One region of the Leisingera sp. SA215 genome, then DNA from elsewhere that is predicted to be linked to it. Evidence: riboswitches for the same ligand, from Rfam matches in the RefSeq annotation. Region 1 holds a riboswitch; each other region holds the start of a gene.
The links. A riboswitch is a leader RNA that binds a small molecule or an ion and turns the genes downstream of it on or off. The one in region 1 is predicted to bind cobalamin.
Positions count from the first base shown of each region.

Region 2: another riboswitch for cobalamin. It lies ahead of AC0KW6_RS18225 (ABC transporter substrate-binding protein); the one in region 1 lies ahead of AC0KW6_RS13015 (aromatic ring-hydroxylating oxygenase subunit alpha).
Region 3: another riboswitch for cobalamin. It lies ahead of AC0KW6_RS17345 (TonB-dependent receptor plug domain-containing protein); the one in region 1 lies ahead of AC0KW6_RS13015 (aromatic ring-hydroxylating oxygenase subunit alpha).
Region 4: another riboswitch for cobalamin. It lies ahead of AC0KW6_RS07145 (hypothetical protein); the one in region 1 lies ahead of AC0KW6_RS13015 (aromatic ring-hydroxylating oxygenase subunit alpha).

Region 1 covers NZ_JBVVXU010000010.1:146,220-150,422, forward strand. Annotated here, with positions in the region: gene AC0KW6_RS13000 (DUF6638 family protein) at 1-345, shown strand, start outside; gene AC0KW6_RS13005 (hypothetical protein) at 348-614, shown strand; gene AC0KW6_RS13010 (DUF1523 family protein) at 625-1,269, shown strand; cobalamin riboswitch at 1,510-1,708, shown strand; gene AC0KW6_RS13015 (aromatic ring-hydroxylating oxygenase subunit alpha) at 1,816-3,051, shown strand; gene AC0KW6_RS13020 (FAD-binding oxidoreductase) at 3,056-4,141, shown strand; gene AC0KW6_RS13025 (hypothetical protein) at 4,196-4,203, opposite strand, start outside.
Region 2 covers NZ_JBVVXU010000022.1:14,214-18,416, reverse strand. Annotated here, with positions in the region: gene AC0KW6_RS18230 (FecCD family ABC transporter permease) at 1-711, opposite strand, end outside; gene AC0KW6_RS18225 (ABC transporter substrate-binding protein) at 708-1,718, opposite strand; cobalamin riboswitch at 1,861-2,053, opposite strand; gene AC0KW6_RS18220 (permease) at 2,180-3,229, opposite strand; gene AC0KW6_RS18215 (ArsR/SmtB family transcription factor) at 3,284-3,601, opposite strand; gene dmdD (methylthioacryloyl-CoA hydratase) at 3,849-4,203, opposite strand, start outside.
Region 3 covers NZ_JBVVXU010000019.1:87,009-91,211, reverse strand. Annotated here, with positions in the region: gene AC0KW6_RS17355 (TIGR03842 family LLM class F420-dependent oxidoreductase) at 1-552, shown strand, start outside; gene AC0KW6_RS17350 (TetR family transcriptional regulator C-terminal domain-containing protein) at 723-1,346, shown strand; cobalamin riboswitch at 1,752-1,960, shown strand; gene AC0KW6_RS17345 (TonB-dependent receptor plug domain-containing protein) at 2,117-4,000, shown strand; gene AC0KW6_RS17340 (ABC transporter substrate-binding protein) at 4,004-4,203, shown strand, end outside.
Region 4 covers NZ_JBVVXU010000005.1:20,222-24,424, reverse strand. Annotated here, with positions in the region: gene AC0KW6_RS07160 (SRPBCC family protein) at 1-36, shown strand, start outside; gene AC0KW6_RS07155 (alpha/beta hydrolase family protein) at 76-954, opposite strand; gene AC0KW6_RS07150 (TetR/AcrR family transcriptional regulator) at 1,025-1,615, shown strand; cobalamin riboswitch at 1,635-1,855, shown strand; gene AC0KW6_RS07145 (hypothetical protein) at 1,966-2,370, shown strand; gene AC0KW6_RS07140 (protein-tyrosine phosphatase family protein) at 2,480-3,022, opposite strand; gene AC0KW6_RS07135 (DNA polymerase III subunit gamma/tau) at 3,218-4,203, shown strand, end outside.

The DNA of each region.
Region 1 (4,203 bases):
CATCCGGCCTATTTCTATTCCCTGCGGGCATCGGATACGCCCTGCCGCGATCTCGTGAACATGCTGCTGGCGGAGCTGTGCCCGCATGATTTCCGCCAGATGTTCATCTGCCACAAGGAGCTGTTTTACCATCAGTACCGGGGCTGGCCGGAGACGAAAAAGGCCTATGCAGCGGAGTTCCTGGCGCGGGAGTACGCGGTGGACAAGGCCGGAGCGCGCGCCGCACTGTTCGGGCATGAGCCGGATATGGACGGGCACACACCTGCGCTGCCGCGGGTGCGGCGCAAAGGGATGGTCGAGCGGGTCGGCCCCTGGGGCGCGGTGAACCGGGTGAGGGGGCGATAGAGATGTTCGGGTTTATCCGCCTGATCCTGATCCTGCTGGCGGGGCTGACCGTGGCTTACGGCGCGGTCTCGCTTTATTCGCGCGAAGTGCGGCGGGCGAAGCTCAAGCGCCGCTGGAAAGAGAAGGGGTTGACCGGCGACCGCAGCGCCTTCATCCAGCGGGGGCTGAAACAATATGACCGCTCGTTCCGGCGCAAGCTGATCCTGCTGGTTTATATCATTCCGCTAGGGGCGATCGCGCTTCTGGTCTATGTCATCAACTTCATGTGAGGTGCAGCAGATGCGTTTCATCAAATGGGCTTTTCTGATCACCATCTGGGTGCTGTTCGGCGCCTTTCTGCATTACACGCTGCCGCAGTACGATGTGGTGCGCATCGTCAACACCTATGAGGAGCGGCAGGAGCTGAACGACTGGACCAAACTCTTCTGGTCCAAGCCGGACGGCCAGTCCGCCGAGTTGATCAACCGCGATGTGCAGTTCATCCAGGCGGTGCGCCCCAACGGCCGCAACATGGTCTACCGAAATGAGGATACCGGCTGGAACTGGCCGCCCTATTTCAAGTTCGACACCGCGAACCTGTATACCGATGCCAATGACAGCATCTCGACCAAGGCGAACCCGGAATGGGTGGCGGTGATGCATTACGGCTGGCGCAACGAGTTCCTGTCGGTTTTTCCCAACGCCGTGACGATTAACCCGGTGGCGGGGCCGGAGGACAAGCCGGCCAACTGGTTCTCGATCATTGTGCTGGTGCTGCTGGCGGCGCTGTTCTGGGCCATCTATGTGCGCTGGCGCCGCTTCCGCCAAGCCCGCATAGACCCGATGCTGGAGGAGGTCGAGGACAGCCTATATGCGGCGGGCGATGCAATCGCCGAGCGCAAGGGGCGGTTCCGGCGCTGGCTGGACAGCTGGAAATCGAAGTAAGACAGGGCCGCGGAAACGCGGCCTTTTTCAGGTGCGGCGGAGCCTGGCGGAGAGCGCTGTGCAGATTCGCCGGAAACGGCCTGAATCAGCTGCTGACAGGTAGGGTTTTTGCCGCTTTTTGCATGCAGAGCGCATTTTGCGGCATTGGGCAGGTTCGTCTGGTGGCCGGTAATGAACCTGCATGTCTCATTCTGGTTTCGCCGGGTCGGTTTTGTTTCCCATGGCGGGAAATTTTTAGGGCAATACCGCGGATAGCAAGGTGCCGTCCTTCGGGGCGGAGAATTGGGAAGCTGGTGAAACCCCGGCACTGCCCCCGCAACGGTGACCCCGGGCAAGGCATGGCAATGACCACTGAGGCAGGTGCCTCGGGAAGGTGCCAGGCCCCGCCGCCTAAAGGCCCCGGGACAGTCCGGAAACCAGCCTTGCCCTGAAAAACGTCAACCGCGGGCGGCGGCGGGGCGGTTGCGGGCGCGTGGCCTGCAATCTCTCTTCACCTGCCCGCACCCAGCCAACCCGCCGCGGGGTTGCGGCAAAGGAGAGAAGCAGATGCTTCACGATAGCGAGATTCTGGCCAAGCTGATGGCCCGGCAGAAAAACTACTCTCTGGAACAGGCGTTCTATACCGATCCAGGCGTTCTGGATCTGGACTTGCGGCAGATCTTCTACCGCGAGTGGCTGTTTGCCATTCCCGCCTGCGAAGTGCCGAAGCCGGGCAACTATGTGACCCATCAGGTGGGGGCTTATAACGTCATCATCGTGCGCGGCACCGATGGCGAAGTGCGTGCCTTCCACAATGCCTGCCGCCATCGCGGTTCGGTTGTGTGCAAGGCCAAGAAGGGCAATTCGCCCAAGCTGGTCTGCCCCTACCACCAGTGGACCTACGAGCTGGACGGCTCGCTGTTGTGGGCGCGCGACATGGGGCCGGATTTCGATGCCTCCAAACATGGGCTGAAGCCGGTGCATTGCCGGGATCTGGCCGGTCTGATCTATATCTGCCTGGCCGATGAGGCGCCGGATTTCGATGCGTTCGCCGAGGCCGCCCGCCCCTACTTGGAGCCGCATGATCTGGGCAATGCCAAGATTGCCTATGAAAGCTCGATCATCGAGAACGGCAACTGGAAGCTGGTCTGGGAGAACAACCGCGAGTGCTATCACTGCGGCGGCAACCACCCGTCACTGTGCCGGACCTTCCCGGAAGATCCTTCGGTCACCGGGGTGGAAGGCGGTGAAACCCCGCCGCACCTGCAGAAGCATTTCGACCGGATCGAAGCCGCAGGCTGCCCGGCGCAATTCCGGATGGATGCGCGCGGACAGCACCGGCTGGCGCGAATGCCGCTGAACGAGGGCGCCGAGAGCTATACCATGGATGGCAAGGCTGCGGTCGCCAAACCGCTGGGACGGGTGCCCTTTGCCGATGCCGGCACGCTGCTGAAGTTCCACTACCCAACCACCTGGAACCACTTCCTGCCGGATCATTCCCTTGTCTTCCGGGTGAACCCGATCAGCGCGACCGAGACCGAAGTGACCACCAAGTGGCTGGTGCACAAGGACGCGGTTGAGGGCCAGGACTATGACATCAAGCGCCTGACAGAAGTCTGGATGGCCACCAACGATGAGGACCGCATTGTGGTCGAGGACAACCAGCGCGGCATCAACTCGCCCGCCTACCAGCCCGGACCCTATTCCGAAGTGCAGGAAAGCGGCGTCATTCAGTTCTCCAACTGGTATGCTGAGCACCTGACCCGCGCCCTGACCGGCCGCCACCTGATCGCGGCGGAGTAAGCCCATGGGACTGCAGGCTAATTTCGAGTCGCTGGACGAAACCCTGGCGTGGAAGGACGACGAGATGCTGGAATGCGTCTCTGTTGTGCCGGAAGCGCCGAACACCGCCACCTTCAGCTTCCGCGCGCCTTCCGGCGCGTGGTTCAAATACCAGCCGGGCCAGTTCCTGACGCTGGAACTGCCGGTGCCGGGCGGGACCGTCTGGCGCACCTACACGATCAGTTCCTCGCCGTCGCGGCCGCTGTCGATCTCGGTGACGGTGAAGGCGCAAGCGGACAGCATCGGCACCCGTTGGATGCTGGACAACCTGCGCCCCGGCAGGATGCTGAAAGCCTCGGGGCCTGCGGGGCTGTTCACCCTGCCCAAGCGCCCGAACGGCAAGTTCCTGTTCATCTCCGCAGGCTCCGGCATCACGCCAAGCCTGTCGATGACCCAGTATCTGTTCGACCGCGGCCAGTCGCCCGACATCAGCTTTATCAACTGCGCCAAGCGCCCGAGCGAGATCATCGCGCGGCGCCAGCTGGAAGGCATGGCGGCACGGGTGCCCGGCCTCAAGCTGAACTTTGTGGTGGAAGAGGACGATCCCTATCAGGTCTGGACCGGCTACCGCGGACAGCTGAACCAGATCATGCTGGGCCTGATTGCCGGCGACTATCTGGAGCGCGAAGTCTACTGCTGCGGGCCGGATCCGTTCATGCAGGCGGTGCGCGACATGCTCAACGGCCTGGGCTTCGACATGGAGAACTACAACCAGGAAAGCTTTGGTGCCCCGGTTGAGACTGCAGCCGATGCGCCCGAGATCGACGACGTGGTGCCGGAAGAGACCGCAGCGGCAGAGATCAGCTTTGCGGCCTCCGGTGTTATGGCGGCCTGCACCGAAACAGATACGGTGCTGGCGGTGGCCAAGGCTTCGGGGCTCAACATCCCGTCGGGCTGCACCTTTGGCATCTGCGGCACCTGCAAGGTCAAGAAGACCGCGGGCGAAGTGCATATGGTGCACAACGGCGGCATCTCGGAGGAAGACGTGGAGGCAGGTTACATCCTGGCCTGCTGCTCCAACCCGATTGGCCGGGTCGAGGTCGATATCTAAAGAACAAGGGCGCGCGCCGGGACTGGCGCGCGCCCTTTTGCCTGTTCGGCCCGATCAGGCTT
Region 2 (4,203 bases), on a different contig from region 1:
GCCAAAGGTGAAGGCATCCAGCGCCCGCGCGTGAAACCGGCAGATGACCCAGCCGGCCAATGCCAGCGGCACCGCCAGCCACACATCCGGCCAGCGCACCCCGCTCATATTTCCCATCAGCCAGAACATGATGCCGCGGGCCTGATCCGCATTGGCGGATTTGGCGATGATAAAGGCGGTCAGCGCGTTGAACAGCTGCGATCCGGCGATGCCTGCCAGCACGATCTGCGCCGCCGCCGCCCGGCTGCCGCCTGCCCCGGCGGCCCGGGCCAGAATGGCCACGAAGCCAAACGCCAGCAGCGCCCCGTTGAAGGCGCCAAAGGACAGCGACAGCGCGCCGCCGCCCAGCCCTGCGATGGTGACAGCCACCGCCCCGGTCGAGGCGCCGGCCGAAATGCCAAGTATGTAAGGATCCGCCAGCGCATTGCGCAGCAGCGCCTGCAGCACCACGCCCGCCACCGCCAGCGCCGCGCCGCAGGCCCCCGCCACCAGTGCCCGCGGCAGCCGGTAGCTCCAGATGATGCCCTGGTCCACCGGGTCCACAGGCAGGCCTGCACCGGCCAGCTTGTTGGCCAGAACAGACAGCACCAGGTCCGGCGCAAGCGGGGTTTCCCCGATCATTGCGCCAGCCAGGACCGCCGCAATCAGTACAGGCAAGGCCAGGCAGGCCCCCTTGAGGCCCTGCCATGTGATTGCGGCGGCTGCGCTCACTGGTTGCTGCCGATCACGCTGAGTTCGGCAGCCAGATCTTCCAGCGCCGGAATGGCGCGGATGGTGGCATCCATCCCCTGGGCGTCCATCACCACAATGCGGTTATTCCTGACCGCATCCATCTGGCTCGCCACCGGGTCCTGGCGCAGGAACTCCAGCTTTTTCTCGTAGTCGTCCGCGGCAAAGCGGCGGCGGTCCATGCGCGCGATGACGATCACCGTGGGGTTGGCCTTGGCGATGGTTTCCCAGCCGACGGTCGGCCATTCCTCGTCGGTTTCGATGACGTTGCGCAGGCCAAGCTGCTGCATCATGTAACCCGGCGCGCCTTTCTGACCGGCGACAAAGGGATCGCTTTCCATTTCCGGCGAGGAGAACCAGAACAATGCGGAGGCGTCTTCCAGCGCAACCTCCTGCGCCTTGGCAACCGCCGCGGCCTCGCGGGCCTTGTAATCGGCAACCAGCGCGGCGCCCTTATCTGCTTCGCCGAAGATTGCCGCCAGCTCCTCGATGCCCCGATACAGGCTGCCGGTGGTGAACATCCGGGTGCGGGTGCCGTCGCCGCCGGTGGTGTTGTCCTTGCCGGCGCAATCGGCGGGCATCACATAGGTCGGAATGCCCAGATCATGGAACTGCTCACGCTGAGCCACGACGCCTTCGGGGCCGACATGCCATTCATACTGCGCCGCCACCAGGCCGGGACGTTTGGCCACCACGCTTTCAAAGCTGGGATCATTGTCGGCCAGCCGCTCGATCTTGTCGTTCAGCTCAGCGTATTCCGGCAGGACGTCGTTGAACCAGACCGAGGTGCCCAGCACCTTGCCGCCCAGCCCCAGCGCATAAAGCACTTCGGTCGCCGCCTGGCCAACCGTCACCGCAGACGCCGCCGGCGCCTCGAAAGTGACCGACTGGCCGCAGTTTTCAATTGTGAGCGGAAAGGATTCACCGGCAGCAGCACTATGTGCCGCAAGGATGAAGGACAGGCCGATCAGACCGGAACGCAGAAACATGATTTTCGATCTCCTAGTGTCAAGGACCGGAGAACGGGTGAAAGGGCATTGACCGGTAAGGCTGAGGGCCTGGCCCCCGCTTGCGGCACCGGAAAGCGGCGGCGCATCCTACCGGCAACCTCCCCGGACAACCCCGCCCGGTGTGTTTCGGTTATCACCGGCAGGTCTCCTGACTGGCGGGTCAATGACTGTGCCGTCTTCCCGGACCATTCCGGCCCAGTGACGCCATGGCACAGCTCTCGCCGCCTACAGTTGCGGGGGCAGTTCCGTTTGGTGCCGGCAGGCACCGCGGATTCCCTCTTAGCCCTTTCGGGACCGGTCAGGCGCGGGTAGCGCATCACCTCCGTTGCGGCAAGGAAAAGTTTCGCTGCGGCCGGAATTCCCCGACCCGCGCGCCGCCGCTCTGCCTCCGGTTTCAGCCCGGCCGCCCGGACCCGAGCGGGCCCGGGCCCCGGATCGGATCAGACCGCGTGCCAAAGCTGGAACAGCAGCCCCGCGGAAAAGGCGCCGGTGAGCGATAAGCCGAGGTACAGCGCAAAGACCTGCGGACGGGCCAGCGCCCAGACGGCCATAGCCGCGGGGATCGAGGTCACACCCCCGGCCACCAGAAAGGCGAGGCCCGCCCCCGGTGCCATGCCCTGCTCGATCAGCCCGCCGACCAACGGCAGCGCCGCATAGCCGTTCAGATAGGCAGGGACACCAACCAGTGTTGCTGTGATGATCGGCAGCACCCCCTCACCGCCTAGGGCGGAGGTCACGGTCTCGGCCGGGATCCAGGCCAGCATCAGGCTTTCCAGAATGAAGGCCAGCAGCAGCCACTTGGCCAGGAACAGCGTCGTGGTCCAGGCGGTTCCGGCAAATTTCGCCCGGCGCTCTGCCTCGCTCCAGAAGCGCCAGACCACCGGCTTGGGCGCGCGCATTTTCGCCCCGCCGCAGCCGCCGTTTCCGACACCGTCGCGCAACGCGTCCTGCAAGGCGCCGCCCTGGTTCAGCAAATGGACAACCAAGCCGCCAAAAAGGCCAAGGCCAACCGCGGCGCCAGTCTTGGCCACCGCGAATTCAATGCCCAGAACGCCGGCAGTCAGAAAGAACATCGAGGGATCCATGATCGGCGACGCCAGCCAGAAGGCCATGACGGCGGACAACGGCACCCCCATAGCCAGCAGTGCTGCGATGAGCGGGATCACTCCGCAAGAGCAGAACGGCGACAGCCCGCCCGCCAGGGCGCCAAGCGCAATCATCAGAAGCGGTTTACCGGTGAAAGCCTTTGCAACCAGATTGTCCGCGCCAGTGGCGCCGGCCCAGGCCGCGACGGCAATGGAGAACAGAAGATAGGGGGCCGTATGCGCCAGCGCAGCTCCGGCAAAGACAGCACTTTCTGCAGATTGTGCCGGATCGAAAATGACCAGCAGCAGCAGGATTGCGGCAGAGGCCAGCCAGACCCGCTGCTCTTGCAAGAACCGCCAGACGGATGCGCCTGGTCTCGGAGGAAGGTTGGTTACGTTTGTCATTTCCATATCACCAGATTTATAGTTGTTTCAAGTCGAAGTGGACGGCTTTCCGCCTCATGCGCTCTCCTCTCTGACAGTCAGGGTCACACCTGTGCAGCATTCGGATGTCAGGAAATTCACCACGCCCTGGATGACGGGGTAATCGACCCGGTTGAACACTTCACGGCCGCGCTTTTCCTGCACGACCAGCCCGGCATCCACCAGTGCCGACAGATGATGCGCCAGGGTGGAGGGCGCCAAGCCCAGATGCCCGGCGATCTCGCCGACCCGCAACCCGTCCTCCCCGGCTTTCACCAGCAGGCGGAAGATGGCCAAACGGGCATCGTGGCCAAGGGCAGCAAGGGCGCGGGCGTTGTGGCTTGATATCGTCATGACGCTAAAATAACCACAAATCCGGTTATGTCAAGATGTCGCCCGGCATGAGACACCAAGCCAAGCTGCCCGGCCGCAGGGCGCCTTGCCCCTAAAGTTGCGGCATTGCCCGGGAATTCCAGCCGAATGCCGCAAATGGGTGGCAATTACCCGCAGCAAACGCAGGTTCTGCCTCCCCCCTGCCCGCCACTGTCCAGCAGCATCAGGCCAGGCCCCAAGCCACGGCCTGACGGCTGGTTTGCGCGGCTTAGCTGTTGGGCCGCACGCGGGCTGCGGTTTTGTTGGCAAAGGCCTCCAGCCGTTCGCGCGCCGCTGGCTGGGTGTTGACAACACCAGCCACGACAGCCTCGGCATAGGCCGCATCCATGCCCGACATGTTGTTCAAATGGCTGATCGCCGAACAGATGGCATAATTGGTCAGCGGCAGGTTCTGCGCGACCTTGTCGGCAAGCTCGACCGCCTTTTCGAAACTGGACCCTTCGGTGATATATTGCGCCAGCCCCAGATCGACGGCTTCCTGCCCCTGATACACCCGGCCTGTCAGGATCATGTCAATCATCCGGTATTTGCCGATCATGTCGGAAACCCGGATGGTGGCGCCG
Region 3 (4,203 bases), on a different contig from region 1:
GGTAAGGTCGGCGACGGTGTCGTGCTGCAAATCGCCGAGCCCAAGATCATCAAATGGCTGGCAGATCAGGCCAAGGCCGGTGGCGAGGCGGAAGGTCGCGACATGTCCAACTACCGCGTGATGGCTGCGGCACCCGCACACACTGGCCCGATCGAAGAAGGCATCGAGAAGACCAAATGGTTCCCCGCCATGGTCGGCAACCACGTCGCTGACATCGTCGAGAAATACGGCACCGACGGCGATCAGGTACCCACCAGCCTGACCGATTACATCAAGAACCGCAAAGGCTATGACTACTCCAAACACGGCCAGAGCGATAACCCCTATCTCGATTTCATCACCGAGGACATCATCAAGAGCTTCTGCGTACTGGGCACCCCGGACGAGCATATCGCCAAGATCCGCGACCTTGAGGCGGCCGGCACCACCCAGTTCAACATCTACCTGGACAGCGGTGACGAGGAAAAGATCATCGCCGATTACGGTGACAAGATCATCCCGGCATTCAGGGAACAGGCTGGCGCCTCATCCCCGATGCTGGCTGCGTCCTGACCTGTCTTCCTTGACGTCATAACCTGCCGGCGGACAGTCCTCTCTGTCCGCCGGCGCTTTGATACGCGCGGCTTCCCGGATTGAAGCCTCCGCCCGCGCCTGCTGGCCTTAGCCTTCGAATTATGACATGACGGCGCCAATTCATATTAGAACGAAGTGGCAATTTTCGTATGGCACGCATGTCGGCAGAGAAACCAAAAACAAAAATTCAACTGCAAAAGACAGAGCAGATCATGGCAGCCGCGCTAGAGGTCTTCTCCCGGCACGGTTCGTCAGGCGCGTCGATCAATCTGATTGCCAAGACCGCCGGGCTGACCACGCCCAACTTGCTGTATTACTTTGAAAGCAAGGATGCGATCCGCCGGGAACTTCTGGCCCGCACGCTTCAGTTGTGGATGGCGCCATTGAACATGCTCAGCCCGCGCGGCGAGCCGATTGACGAAATCTGCGAGTACATCCGGCGCAAGTTGGAGATGTCGCGGAGTTTCCCCAAGGAAAGCAAGTTCTTCGCAAATGAGGTCCTGAGTGGCCTGCCGCGATCCCGCAGCGAGATTTTCGGACCGTTGAAAGACCTGTTCAACGCCAAGGTCGTGATGCTTGAAGACTGGATGCAAGACGGGAAAATTGCGGCCGTCGACCCGCATCACCTTCTGTTTTCGATTTGGGCGACCACGCAGCATTATGCCGATTTCGACGTTCAAATCGAAGAGATCGCCCCAGCGAAAGCGGAAGACCGGTACGCCGAAGCCGAAGTATTTCTGCTGGAGATGTATAGAAAGCTGCTCACAGTCTGACCTGCCAGCGCCGTTTCTTGTCCCGGCGGGCTTGCCGAAATCCGTGCCTGCGCCGAAAGGCCGGCGGGACGCAGCTGCCCCGCCCGGACAACCGGGGTGACGGCCGGACGGCAGGAGCGGGCAGACCGAAGTATTCGATGTGCTGCGAGCTCGCCTTGGCAGCCGGGCGGCGTTCGAACCGCTGGCGCGCCCGCCCCTCACTCTCGTAAAGCTCTCCCAGGTCCATCATAGGTTTGGTCATCGGGGTCTTCCTTCGGTTCAGCTTGGCTTTCACCCTCCCATTCCCGAAGCAGCCTTTCGTTATAACGGCTTAACGGAATCAATTGCTTGCCATGAAGCCAATTTGGAACCGCCGCCAAGCCGCAAAGCCAGACTTTCCCGCTTGACAGAACAAATCCGGTTTGCCTAAGTCCCGGCTATTCTGGTCCGGCTGGGAGACCACCCGGGTAAAAGGGAACACGGTGAGGTGTAGCCAACAGGCGCCGAATCCGTGACTGCCCCCGCAACTGTGAGCGGAGAGCAATGCTGCGAAATGCCACTGCCCCGAGGGGCGGGAAGGCGCGGCAAAGCCTCGACCCGCGAGTCAGGAGACCTGCCAGGATGATCACCCTATCCCGGTGCGGGGCGCGCCGTAGATAACGGATTTCCGTAGTGGTGGCAGTTTTCACCGTCTGCGGAGGCAAGGCCTTTCAAAGACCCGACCCGAATACACTGCCCGCTTGGGCAGTCACTTGGCCTGCGCTTGTTGCGCGGGCCGGGAGGAATGGAATATGCGCAAGGCAAGCTTGTCCCTGGCCGCGGCCCTGGCCGCCACCCCCGCAATCGCAACCGCCCAGGATTCGGATGTCACCGATCTGGGCGAAATCATCGTCTCCGGCGGCTTTACTCCGGTCGAGGCCCAGAAATACGGCCGCTCTGCCTCGGTCCTGACCAGCGAGGAGATCGAAGACCGCGGCATCACCACCGTTCAGGACGCGCTGCGCTCGGTTCCCGGCCTGATGGTGAGCGGCTCCGGCGACAGCTTCACCCAGGTCCGCATCCGCGGCGCCGAAGCCAACCACACGCTGATCCTGATTGACGGCGTCGAGGCTTCCGGCGGCGACAGCGAATACATCCTCTCCGGGCTGGACACCGCCAATATCGAGCGCATCGAGGTGCTGCGCGGCCCGCAATCGGTATTCTACGGCTCCAACGCCTCGGCCGGTGTGATCAACATCATCACCAAGACCGGCGGCATCGGCACCGAATACGGCGGCAGCGCCGAGGCCGGCAGCGACGGCTACCGGGCCTCGGCGCGGGTGTCATCCCGCACCGGACGCGGCGGCGTCTCTTTCAGCCTCGCCCATGACAACGACGACGGCTTCGACACCTCCGGCGATGGCGGCGAAGAGGACGGCATCCGCCGCAACACCCTGCAGTTGAAGGGCGATTACCTGGCCACCGGCCGGCTGAAGCTCGGCTTCAACTTCCGCACCTCGGATGAGCGCTATGACAGCGACAGCACGTCTTTCACCGCAACTGATGCCGCCAGCTATGTCGTGGATGATCCCACGCAGTTCAGTGACCGGGATGAGCAGCAGGCCCAGGTCTATGCCGAGCTGGACACTTTGGGCGGCCGCTTGAAGCACCGGCTGTCGCTGGAGCGCACTGACTTTGACCGCTCCTTCAATGGCGGCACCCCGACCGAGACCAAGACCGAAGCGGCGAAGTACCTGCTGAGCTTTGGCCTGGACGGGCAGCCGGCGGATCAGGCGGAGCATCTGCTGAACACAATGCTGGAATGGGAAGAGGATTCCAGCAGCTCCAATTCTGACTTCCGGCGTAAAACCAACTCGATTGCTCTCGAATACCGCGGCAGTTTTGACAACGGCCTGGATCTGCAGCTGGGGGTGCGCCACGACAGCAACAGTGCGTTTGAGGACGCCACCAGCTGGACCGCCAGCGCCTCCTACACCTTTGCCGGCAGCGGCGTGCGGCTGCACAGCTCGGCCGGCACCGGCGTCGTGAACCCCTCTTATTTTGAGTTGTTTGCAGATGAGGACTATGGGTCCTTCACTTACAGCGGCAACCAAAACCTGCAGCCGGAGGAAAACCGCAGTTTCGACATTGGTATTGAAGTGCCCTTCCTGCAAGGGCGCGGGCTGGTCGATGTGACCTATTTTGACGAAACGCTGACGGGTGAGATTGAGAGCTACGTGGTGAACGCGACCACGTTCTCTTACCGCAACCAGACCGGTGACAGCGACCGCAAAGGCGTCGAGCTGGCGGCCAGCCTGGAAGCCACTGATGCCCTCGACCTGCGTCTCTCCTACACCTATCTGGACGCCTCCAACCCCGATGGTTCGGTCGAGATCCGGCGCCCGGAGCATGAGCTGCTGCTGAGCGCCACGCTCGACACCTTTTATGGCCGCGGCTCCATCACCACCGATATCCGGCATGTCGCGGGCAACTGGGACACTCAGTATTTCAACTCCAGCACTGTTGCCGAACTCGACGACTACACCACCGTCAATGTCTCGGCCCAGTATGAGCTGACGGACAACGTGGTGCTGACCGGCCGGGCGACCAACCTGTTCGACGAGGACTACTCGGACGTTTGGGGCTACGCCAAGCGCGGCCGTGCGGCCTATGTTGGCGTAAGAGCCTCGTTCTGATCCATGCGCAGACTGCCCGGCATAGCCCTTGCCCTTCTGTGGGCCGCCACCGGTGCTTTTGCCGGGCCGTCGCGCGTGGTCACGATGAACCTCTGCGCCGACCAGCTGGCGATGATGCTGGCCGCCCCCGGCCAGCTGGCCTCGGTCTCCTATATTGCGCGGGATGCCCGCGCCTCGGCCATGGCAGGCGCGGCCCTGGCCTA
Region 4 (4,203 bases), on a different contig from region 1:
AGGATCACCGAGGAACGGCTGAACCGCACCGCCTGACCCTATCGCCTGCCCCCATCGTCAAGAGCGGAGCGCGCGCTATTGCGGCGGCAGCAGCCGCGGCCACAGGGCGGCATTGTCGCGGGCAAAGGCGCCCAGATGGCCGATCTTCTTCACACCAGCCTCCCGCGGCACCAGCACCGTCCGGCGCTGCGGCACATTGCCAAAGACCTCCCCCAGGCGCCAAACCGCCGCCGGCGGCACGACATCATCATCCGCCATTGCAAACAGATCCACCGGCACGCCGCTGTTTGCCCATTCGGGCAGCGGCAAGGCCGCGCCGGTTTCCGGCAGGTAGCTGCCCGGCGTGGTGCACCAGCGCCGCCACTGCCAGTAAACCCCGGCGGGCAAATCGGCCCCGAACCCCACCGCGCGCCCGGGCAGATAGCCCAAAGCACGGACCAATGGCGGCACATGGCCGAACCAGAAAGCCAGCGCCAGCGCGCGGTAGGGCCAGGGATGATCGTGGTGATGCACCAAGCCGCCCGCAACCACGATCATGCGGGCGACGTCCTTCAAGCCATCCTGCAGGGGCATCAGCATCGCCCCGAGCGAATGGCCGATCACCCACAACGGCACGCCCGCATAGTGCCGTTGCAGTTCGGCCCGGGCAGCTGGCTGATCTTCCAGCGCCCATTGGGCCATTGTCGCACCGGAATGGCGCGGATGGCCCCGCGCCGAGTCTCCGAAATCCCGGTAGTCATAGGTCAGGCAGGCCACCTGCTGCCTGGCTGCCAGCCAGCGCGCGAAATGCCGGTAATAGCGCTGCGGCACCCCGGTTGCGCCATTCAGCACCACTGCGGCCCGCGCCTGCCCCGCCGGATGGTACAGCCGCCCGGCCAGCTCTGCGCCGGCCGCGGGAAACCGCAGCTCTTCTTCCCGGATGCCCGCGGCATGATCTGCGTTTCTGTCCAGCACGGCGACCTCCTAGACCAATCGGTCCACTCCACCTCTGGACCAATCGGTCCAATGCTGTCAAGCTGTTGTCATGACTGACGTGACGACACCCCCTGCCAACCCGGACAGCCCGCCCCCCACCCGCGAGCGGCTGATCCGCGCCGCGGCAGCCCTGTTCCGCAACAAGGGCTACAGCGGCACCGGGCTGGCGGAACTGCTGGCAGAGGCCGGGGCGCCCAAAGGCTCGCTCTACCACCATTTTCCCAATGGCAAATCCGACCTTGCCCTGGCCGCAGCGGATTGGGCGTCAGCGCAGATGCTGCTGCTGATCGAGGCGTCATTCACGCCGGCGCCAACCTTTAGGGAGGGGGCCAAGACGGTCTGTTACAAACTGGCCAAGCTGTTTGACCAGCAAGGCAAATGGAGCGGCTGCCCGGTCTCTGCCACCCTGTTCGAAGGGCCGGAGAACGAGGCGTTCCACCAGCATGCCGCGCATCTGTTCGAGGGCTGGATAACTGAGACCGCCCGCCACGCCCGCCGCCTCGGCCTGCCCGCGGCTGAGGCCCGCGCGGCGGCGGAAAACTTCTATATCCTGCTGCAGGGCGGCTGGCAGCTGGCCCGGGTGCGGCGGGAGTCGGATGTGATCCGGGGGCTGTATTTGCAGCTGCAGAAAAACGATTGACGACTCGCGGAAGAAACCGCTACCGCTTGTGGCGATGGTTCCCGTGCCACAGAAGCTTGTGTCCGGGATGAAAAGGGAACACGGTGCGGCCTGCGCAGAAACAGGCCAATTCCGCGGCTGCCCCCGCAACTGTAAGCGGCGAGCGACCCCGATAGAGCCACTGGCCCGACAAGAGGCCGGGAAGGATCGGGAAAGCGACGACCCGCAAGTCAGGAGACCTGCCATCAGACGTGTAACTCGAACCCGGGCGGGGTGTCCGGACAGGGTCTGATGGCTGCGGCGGCTGTGAGCCGTCTTTCATCCGGTCTCTTGTCCCCAAAACCCCCGTGCCACGCGCGGAGGGCGCAGATATGATGTGGACCGACCAGACGCATTTCTATGCGGCAACAGATTGCAAGTATTTGGGGCGCCCCTGCCCCGCAGCGGAGCGGATGATCGCCAAGCTGGCCGAGGCGATGTCCAGGGCCAAGCCGCTGACCCAGGAGGATTTCGAAATTACCGGCACCACCACGCTGGACGGCTGCCCGCGCAGCTGCCCGGCGCAATTTGCCGCCAGCCATGACCGGATCCGGCTGTATTGCGGCGTCGGGGAAGAGGCGCCGCGCGAGGGGCTGGACCGCTTCGCCGATGCCATCCTCAGCCGTAACGGCACCGGCTTTGCCGCCTCCAAGCTGGACACCCGCCCCTGCGCGCTGATGGAGGCGCTGCCGAAAACCGCCGCGGCGCGGCAGGCGGAACAGATGCTGGCGCTGTGAAACCTAAGCTTTGAGGGCAGCGCCTGACCCTGTGCCGAAGGCAAGCCAGCGGATTGACGGAAGCGGCGGGTGCTGCCCGGCTTGTCGGCCGGGTGAAAGGCTATGCGGTCTAGCCTGCCGCCTGCCCCGCGCAGGCCCAATCCAGCTGCTCATCCGTCTCCACCGCGCAGGGCCGCACCGCCCGCAGCCGGGCCAGCGCCTGCGCCGGATCCTCGCCGCATTCGATCATCAGCCGCAGCACCGCCATGCCGGACCGCCCGCAGCCGCCCCGGCAATGCACCAGCACCCGGCCGCCGCCCGCCAAAGCCTGCCGTGCGGACGCGCTGGCGGCTGGCCATTTCGCTTCCACGCCCGGCGGCGGCGCTTGAAAATCCGGCACCGGCAAATGCAGCCAGCGGCAAGCCATGCTTTGAACATCAATCCCCAGCCGCGGCACGCCTGCGGCTGCGTGTTCGGCCTCGGTGGTCATCGAGATGACCAGCCCCGGTTTCCACTGATAGATCTGGATCAGGTCATTGCGGTAATCGCCGCCGCCGCCGGGCAGCGGGCATAACGCCAGAATACCGCCGCCTGCTGACAGCGCGTGGATGGTCAGGCCTGCCGGCGCCGCGCCGTCCTGCGCCGCAGGTCCCGGAATGTCTCCAGATCGCATACCGCCTCCTTAGCCGTTGCGTTCCTGCATTCCCCCCCGCAGTCCCCTGCCGCCGCAGCCTAACGGCTTAGCGGGCAATCCCAAAGCCCTTTTGCTGTCCCGGGACAGCCCCATCGGCGGTGGACGAACGGGCTGCGCTTCAATACCCTGCGCGGAACGCGGACGCCCCGCATCCCGAATCCGGCACGAGACATCATGAACGATACCCCCAGCGGCACCCCCGGCGCATCCGGCCACTCCAAATACCAGGTTCTGGCCCGCAAATACCGGCCCGAGACCTTTGCCGATCTGGTGGGCCAGGACGCCATGGTGCGGACGCTGAAAAACGCCTTTGCCGCCGACCGCATCGCCCAGGCCTTCATCATGACCGGCATCCGCGGCACCGGTAAGACCACCACCGCGCGGATTATCGCCAAGGGCATGAACTGTGTCGGCACCGATGGCCAGGGCGGCCCGACCACCGACCCTTGCGGCCAGTGCGAACATTGCACCGCGATCATGGAAGGCCGCCATGTCGACGTGATGGAGATGGACGCCGCCAGCCGCACCGGTGTGAATGATATTCGCGAGATCATCGACTCGGTGCAGTACCGCGCCGCCTCGGCCCGCTACAAGATCTACATCATCGACGAAGTCCACATGCTGTCGACCAGCGCCTTCAACGCGCTGTTGAAGACGCTGGAGGAACCGCCCGCACATGTGAAATTCATCTTCGCCACAACCGAGATCCGCAAGGTGCCGGTGACGGTGCTGTCGCGCTGCCAGCGGTTCGATTTGCGCCGGATCGAGCCGGAGGTGATGATTGCCCTGCTGCGCAAGATCGCCGGGGCTGAAAACGCTCAGATCGCCGAGGATGCACTTGCGCTGATCACCCGCGCGGCTGAGGGCTCGGCCCGCGATGCCACCTCGCTGCTGGACCAGGCGATTTCCCATGGCGCCGGCGAGACCACCGCCGATCAGGTCCGCGCCATGCTGGGCCTTGCCGACCGCGGCCGGGTGCTGGACCTGATGGACATGATCCTGCGCGGCGATGCGGCGGCGGCGCTGACCGAACTCAGCGGCCAGTACGCCGAGGGCGCCGACCCGCTGGCGGTGCTGCGCGATCTGGCCGAGATCACCCATTGGGTCTCGGTTGTGAAAATCACCCCCGACGCGGCCGAAGACCCCACTGTCAGCCCCGA